DNA from 2 places in the Pantoea sp. SGAir0183 genome. Region 2 is predicted to be linked to the other one. Evidence: predicted binding sites of a transcription regulator. Region 2 holds the regulator's gene; the other holds the start of a gene.
What was found. Region 2 encodes PurR, which represses purine synthesis genes. Its sites were predicted from a motif close to CANGCAAACGTTTGCNTG; they were not measured.

Region 1 (3,421 bases), 1.9 Mb from region 2:
CGGGCAGACGGCGGTGGAAATGTGCATCCAGAAACGCAATCCGCCGTGCGTTGCGCATCGGTTGCCGTAACGGAAGGTATGATAACGAGGGATAAGATTGCTCACGTTTTGCGGCGTGCCAGGTCATTCACACTAAACCGGGCGAATATGCATCCAAAAGCGTGAACGCAACGTACAGGTTAAATACTGGATGTTTTCCTGGAGAGTTATATGACGATACCGCTCGATGATGCCGCGCTGAATACGTTGTTTTACCAGGCCCGTACGCACAGTCACTGGCAGCCTGAACCGGTGCAGCAGTCGCTGCTGGAGAAGCTCTATCAGATGGTTGCCCTGGCACCGACCTCGGCCAACTGCTCACCCGGTCGCTTTGTTTTTGTCACCTCTGCGGAGGGAAAAGAAAAGCTGAAGCCGGCCCTGGCCTCCGGCAACCTTGAGAAAACCCTGCGCGCCCCTGTCACCGTGATTATTGCCTGGGACAGCGAGTTTTATCAGCATCTGACCATGTTGTTTCAACATGCCGATGCGCGAAACTGGTTTACCAACACACCCGATCTGGTTAAAGAAACCGCATTTCGTAACAGTAGCCTGCAGGCAGGCTATCTGATCATGGCCGCGCGTGCGCTGGGGCTGGATGCAGGCCCGATGTCAGGATTCGATCCGCTTAAAGTGAACGCGGCCTTTTTTGCCGGTACCAGCTGGCAGGCCAACCTGCTCATTAACCTGGGCTATGGCTTACCCGACAAGCTCCCGCCCCGATTACCCCGGCTGAGCCTGGAGCAGGCCTGCCAGTTCGTCTGAGTTACTGGAGCGTTACGTGCTTACCGTAACGCTCACTGCTTTCCCGCCCTTTGCGTACGGTTTTAATGCGCGTCGATAAAGGCGATTTTCAATACAAACAGCAAGGCGACAATGACGACGCAGGGGCTGATTTCTCGCCAGCGACCGGTGCCCAGCTTCATCACACAGTACGCAATAAAGCCCAGTGCGATGCCTTCTGTAATCGAAAAACTAAAGGGCATCATGGCGGCAGTTACAAATGCCGGGACGGCTTCGGTCAGGTCATCCCATTTGACGCGGGACAGGCTGGCCGTCATCAGCACGCCAACATAGATTAACGCGCCTGCCGCAGCATAGGCCGGTACCATGGCCGCCAGGGGCGATAAAAACGTGACGAGCAGGAACAGAAGGCCTGTGACCACGGCCATCAATCCGGTACGGCCGCCGACGGCTACGCCGGAGGTACTTTCAATATAGGCGGTCACCGATGACGTTCCTGCCAGCGCGCCCGTTACCGAACTGATGCTGTCGACATACAACGCCTGTTTCATGCGCGGGAACGTGCCTTTTTCATCAGCCAGTCCGGCTTTGTCGGTCACGCCAATCAAGGTGCCGGACGAGTCAAACAGATTGACCAGCATAAAGGAGAATATGACGCCTGCCATGCCGATGTTGAACGCGCCTTTAATATCAACCTGACCGACAATCGCGGTGACAGATGGCGGCGCAGAAACCACGCCCGTGAACGTCACGTCGCCCAGCAGCCAGCCCAACGCCGTGGTGACGATCATCGAAATGAGCACGGCGGCGTGAATGTTGCGTGAGGCCAGAATGGCGATAATAAAGAATCCCAGCGCACCCAGCAGCACATTGTGTGAGCTGAGGTTACCCACGCTGACCAGCGTATCCGGGTTGGCCACAATGATACCGGCGTTTTTCAGGCCCATCATGGCAATGAACAGGCCAATGCCAGCGGTGATGCCTACGCGCAGGCTAAGCGGAATATTGGCGATCATCCAGTAACGTACCCGCAACAGAGTCAGGATGAGCAGACCCAGTGCGCCCCAGAAGATGGCACCCATGCCGACCTGCCATGAGTAACCCATCGCGCCGACGACCACAAAGGCAAAAAAGGCATTGAGGCCCATCGCCGGGGCCAGAGCGACAGGAAGATTGGCAAACAGCCCCATCAGGATGCTGCCGAACGCGGCAATCAAACAGGTCGTTACGAACACTGCCCGGGTATCCATGCCTGCGACACCTAAAATCTGCGGGTTCACAAAAACAATGTATACCATGGTCAAAAACGTGGTAATGCCTGCGATCACTTCGGTACGAACCGTTGTACCATGCTCCTGCAGTTTGAATACGCGCTGAAAAAGGCCTTGTTTATTCATGCCATTTATCCAGAAGAAAATTTCACCGGCGCGTATCCTGGCGATTTTGCCCCGGCAATACAATGATTTTTCGCAACCGATTGCCATATCCCGGCCCCTCAGGGCCACGCTGACGTGTTAAGGTACCCCGAACAAAAGGAGGAGTCAGATGTCTGTTGAATGCGTCTTTTTCGATTGTGACGGTACCCTGGTTGACAGTGAAGTCCTGTGCACCCGCGCGTATGTCACCACCTTTGCCCAGTACGGGATTACGCTCTCTCTGCAGGAGATGTTCGAAAAGTACAAAGGGGTAAAGCTGTATGACATCATCCGCGACGTCAGTGAAACGCATCGGGTCGCTCTGCCGCTGGAGGACGTTGAACCGGCTTACCGGCGCGAAGTGGCCCGTTTGTTTGACCGTGAACTGAAGCCGATAGCCGGTGCGAAGGCACTGGTCGCGCAAATGGCAGTACCGATATGCGTGGTGTCAAACGGCACGGTGAAAAAGATGCAGCACTCGCTGGGCCTCACCGGCATGCTGAATCATTTCGCTGACCGTCTTTACAGCGGCTATGACATTGGCCACTGGAAGCCCGAACCCGAGCTGATGTTTCACGCAGCCCAACAAATGCAGGTACCCGTCGAGCGCTGTATTTTGGTGGATGACTCCGAAGCGGGGGCGCGTGCCGGTATCGCAGCAGGCATGCCGGTGTTTTATTACTGTGCCGATGCTCATAATCCCGAACTCCATCATCCGCTGGTGACCGTGTTCACCGATATGGCCGCGTTACCCGCGCTGTGGCGCGCCAGAGGCTGGAACCTGACGCGCTGACTCAGGTCACCCAATGTCGTTTATCCACCCGACTGAGCAGCATTCCCAGCAATAAGCTGCCCACCAGCGTGACGGTAAAAACGGCAGGCAGGTCGAGCCAGGGACGCGCCATATCGTCATAGTGATGGGTGCGAATAAAATGGATGAACAGGGCGTGAAAGCCGTAGATGGGCAGAGAGTAGCGCGAAATGATGGCCAGACCGGGCAGCGTACGTTGATTAAAGGCATTTTTGAACACCACCAGCGCGCTTATTGCGGCAATGAATACCAGCGGTCCGCAATAGAGATACCACGTATCGTTAAAGGCACCATTAACGATTAACGCGCGCTTCGTACCCAGCATAATGCCGGTCACGCAGGCCACAAAGGTCACGGCAGCCAACGGTGTGATACCACGTCTTTCTGTGTCCATGGTACCGATCGCCCGGCCTAA
Region 2 (3,421 bases):
TGCACCGTGTGCCTTCTGCCATCAGCTATACCGTTCGCCAGCTGGAAACCTGGCTGGCTGTGCCGCTGTTTGAACGCCAGCACCGGGAGGTGATTCTCACGCCGGCGGGCGAGCATTTCGTGCGGGAAGGGCGCAGCGTTATCAAAAAAATGGATGCCACACGACGTCAGTGTCAACAGCTCGCCAACGGCTGGCGCGGTCAGATTGGTATTGCCGTCGACTGCATCGTCAAACCGCAGCGGACCCGGCAGTTTGTCAGGGATTTTTACCGTCATTTTCCCGACATGGAGTTGCACATCAGCTATGAGGTCTTTAACGGCGTCTGGGATGCGCTGGCAGACGGGCGAGTGGATGTGGCGATAGGTGCGACACAGGCGATTCCGGTGGGGGGGCGTTTCGCCTTTCGCGATATGGGCACCCTGAACTGGCGTTGCGTGGTGGCGCATCAGCATCCTCTGACGCAGGTTGCTACGCTGGATGATGAGGCGTTGCGCTACTGGCCTTCTCTGGTGCTGGAAGATACGTCACGCGCGTTACCGCGTCGTATGACCTGGGCGCTGGATAACCAACGCCGGCTGGTGGTCCCGGACTGGCAAACCGGTCTGGACTGCGTGCGCGCCGGCTTGTGTGTCGCGATGATACCCGGCCATTTAGCGCGGCCCTTACTGGACAGCGGCGAGATGGCAGAGCTGAACTTACCACAGGCGTTTCCGGAAAGTCCCTGCTGCGTCAGCTGGGCGGAAGATCGCGCATCACCGGCGCTGGGGTGGTTACTCCAGTACCTGGGCGATGCGCAAACGCTAAATCAGGAGTGGTTGAGCGAGGATTAACGGCGGTAATCGCGATAAGGACCATAGCCCACCGAGCGTCGCTCAATAAGCGTCGGGTGGACTTCAATCGTCTGCGACTCTTCCCGCTTACTGGTAATGCGATCTAACAACATCTCCAGCGCTTTCTCACCCAACTGGGCTTTAGGTTGATGCACCGTGGTCAGTGCCGGAGTGAAATAGCGCGCATTGCGCACATTGTCGTAACCAATGACGGAGATATCCTGCGGCACGCGCAGGCCCATTTCGTCGGCCGCGCAGATTGCGCCCATCGCCATGATGTCGCCCCCACAGAATACGGCGCTTGGGCGCTGCTTCTGTGACAGAATCTGCTGCATGGCCTGATAGCCAGATTCGGGTTCAAAGTCACCCTGCACAATCCATTCGGCACGTGGCTGAATACCCGCTTCTTCCAGCGCCTTAAGGAAACCGGCATGGCGACCGCCTCCCGTGTTACGCTCCATCTGGCCGGGAATGGCACCAATATCGCGATGACCACGCTCAATCAAATAACGTCCCGCCAGATAACCGCCCTGAAAAGCATTGTCCAGTACGGTATCGGTAAAGTCGGCACGGGATTCGCCCCAGTCCATCACCACCATCGGAATATTGCGGTTCGCTTCCAGCATTTGCAGCAGATCATCCGGATACTCTGAACACATCACCAGAAGCCCGTCAACGCGCTTTTGCGCCATCATCGACAGATAGGCGCGCTGTTTTTGCAGGTCATTATGTGCGTTGCCCAGAATCAGGGTATAGCCTTTATCGAAGCAGTGATTCTCAATGGCTTCGATAATTTCAGCAAAGTAGGGCGCTTCACTGGACGTGGCGAGCAGGCCCAGCGTTTTGGTGTGATTCACCTTCAGGCTACGCGCGACTGCGCTGGGAGAATAATGCAGTTCCCGAATCGCTTCCCACACCGCTTCGCAGGTATTTTCTGCGACAAAGCGCGTTTTATTGATGACGTGTGAGACGGTCGTGGTGGACACGCCCGCACGCTTCGCCACATCTTTAATTGTTGCCATGTAAATCGAACTCCCGGGCCTATCTAAATTATTGATAAGCATATTGTTAAACGTTTGCGTCAGCGGACGGTTATTTCTGCGAAAAACATCGCTTTTCTGTCCGGTATTGAGTCATCAGGGCAGGAAATAACGTCTGAAAAGGGCGCGGACGCAACCGATATTGCGCGCTGTTGCGCAACAAAGGGGGGATTCTAACAAGGCTGTGCGGATAAAACGAGATTTTTACCCACGCGTATGTGAAAATGCTATCACCTTACAAACGTCAGGGTTAAAGGAGAGGGGATGAGTACCGATTTAAAACTGTCATTAATGACGACGGCAGCCGCACTGTTGATGATCATCGCGTTTAGCTTCACCGCTATTCTGCACTAGCCGCATTCGTTTGCAGCGACGCTATACTGGCTGACTGCGCGTCCAGCCTTGCCGGTGATACGTCCTGTCTGTCAGACCGTATCACCGGCAAGTGCGGCATTTTCGCCCGGAACACCCCGCTGCACAATCGGGGCGATATGGGCAATAAAAAAGCCGGGAAGCTGCCTTTCCCGGCTTTTTTGTATGAAGGACGTTTAGCGAACGGTCTTTGGCGTCATAACGCGACGCGCACCAATATAATGGCGCTGCCAGTAATCTTCGCTCAACGCACTGATTTGAATATCTTTACCGGTACGCGGTGACTGAATGAATTTACCGTTGCCCAGGTAAACCCCGACATGATCTGCGGTTCCACGCCCGTTGATGCGGAAGAAAACCAGATCGCCTTTTTCAAGGGATTCGCGGTTGACCGGTGCTGCATCCCGCAGATGGTACATTTCGTTAGCGGTACGGGGGATCTTAAACTTCACGACGTCTTTGTAGGCGTACCATACGAGGCCACTGCAATCAAAACCCGTATGGGGCGATTTGCCTCCCCACTGATAACGCTTGCCAAGTTGCCCCATCAGTTTTGCCATCGCCGTTTCACGCGCTTTCTGGTAACGCTGGCGATGCGCTTTACTCATTTTAATGGTGCCGGTTTCGGTATTGTCTGCCGTTAACGCCTTCGCAGCACGTTGATGACCATACCGTTTTTTGCTGGCGGCATTGGCGGCGACTTTTTTGCTCAGCGTCTTGTGCGAGGCAGTCGTTTTAGCGAGTGTTTTGTGCGTGATGGTGTGAGAGGTCGTTTTGCTGGTTTTCGTGGTCTTACTGACTTTCTGAACAGCGGAGGCGCGACTTTTTTTAGATGAGGCTTTAACCGCGCGTCGTTTGCGCCGATCATCGTCGCGCGCACTTTTTTTCTCTACCTTATGCAAGCTGGCCTTAACCGTCGCATGCGGGGAGGCAGCAGCGATGTTAAAGAAGAGTTGCGCAAAAGCCAGAATAAGAAGCGTAATGATTGAACGCATAGTCCGTTTACTGGTTAAGCTGTCAGATCAAACAGGTCTCTGACAAAGTTAAGAAAAATCTGATCACCGATCAGCGCCGAAGTCATTCTAGTCCAGTTTTTTTTAAAAGAGTAAGTCCTTTTTTTATTAATTGCTGGCCTGGATAAAAATCAGGCATAAATCAGGAATTTCAGTCTCTTATAAC

Region 1: a site for PurR is predicted at 2,247-2,264, ahead of C1N59_RS20280 (NCS2 family permease). Genes of this name have one in related genera too.

Annotation. Positions count from the first base shown of each region.
Region 1 is NZ_CP028053.1:4,362,423-4,365,843, reverse strand. Features, by position in the region: gene C1N59_RS20285 (malonic semialdehyde reductase) at 211-801, shown strand; gene C1N59_RS20280 (NCS2 family permease) at 864-2,177, opposite strand; gene yieH (6-phosphogluconate phosphatase) at 2,326-2,988, shown strand; gene C1N59_RS20270 (acyltransferase) at 2,990-3,421, opposite strand, start outside.
Region 2 is NZ_CP028053.1:2,455,554-2,458,974, reverse strand. Features, by position in the region: gene punR (DNA-binding transcriptional activator PunR) at 1-830, shown strand, start outside; gene purR (HTH-type transcriptional repressor PurR) at 827-1,852, opposite strand; gene C1N59_RS11420 (cytochrome bd-I oxidase subunit CydH) at 2,135-2,224, shown strand; gene C1N59_RS11415 (C40 family peptidase) at 2,419-3,237, opposite strand.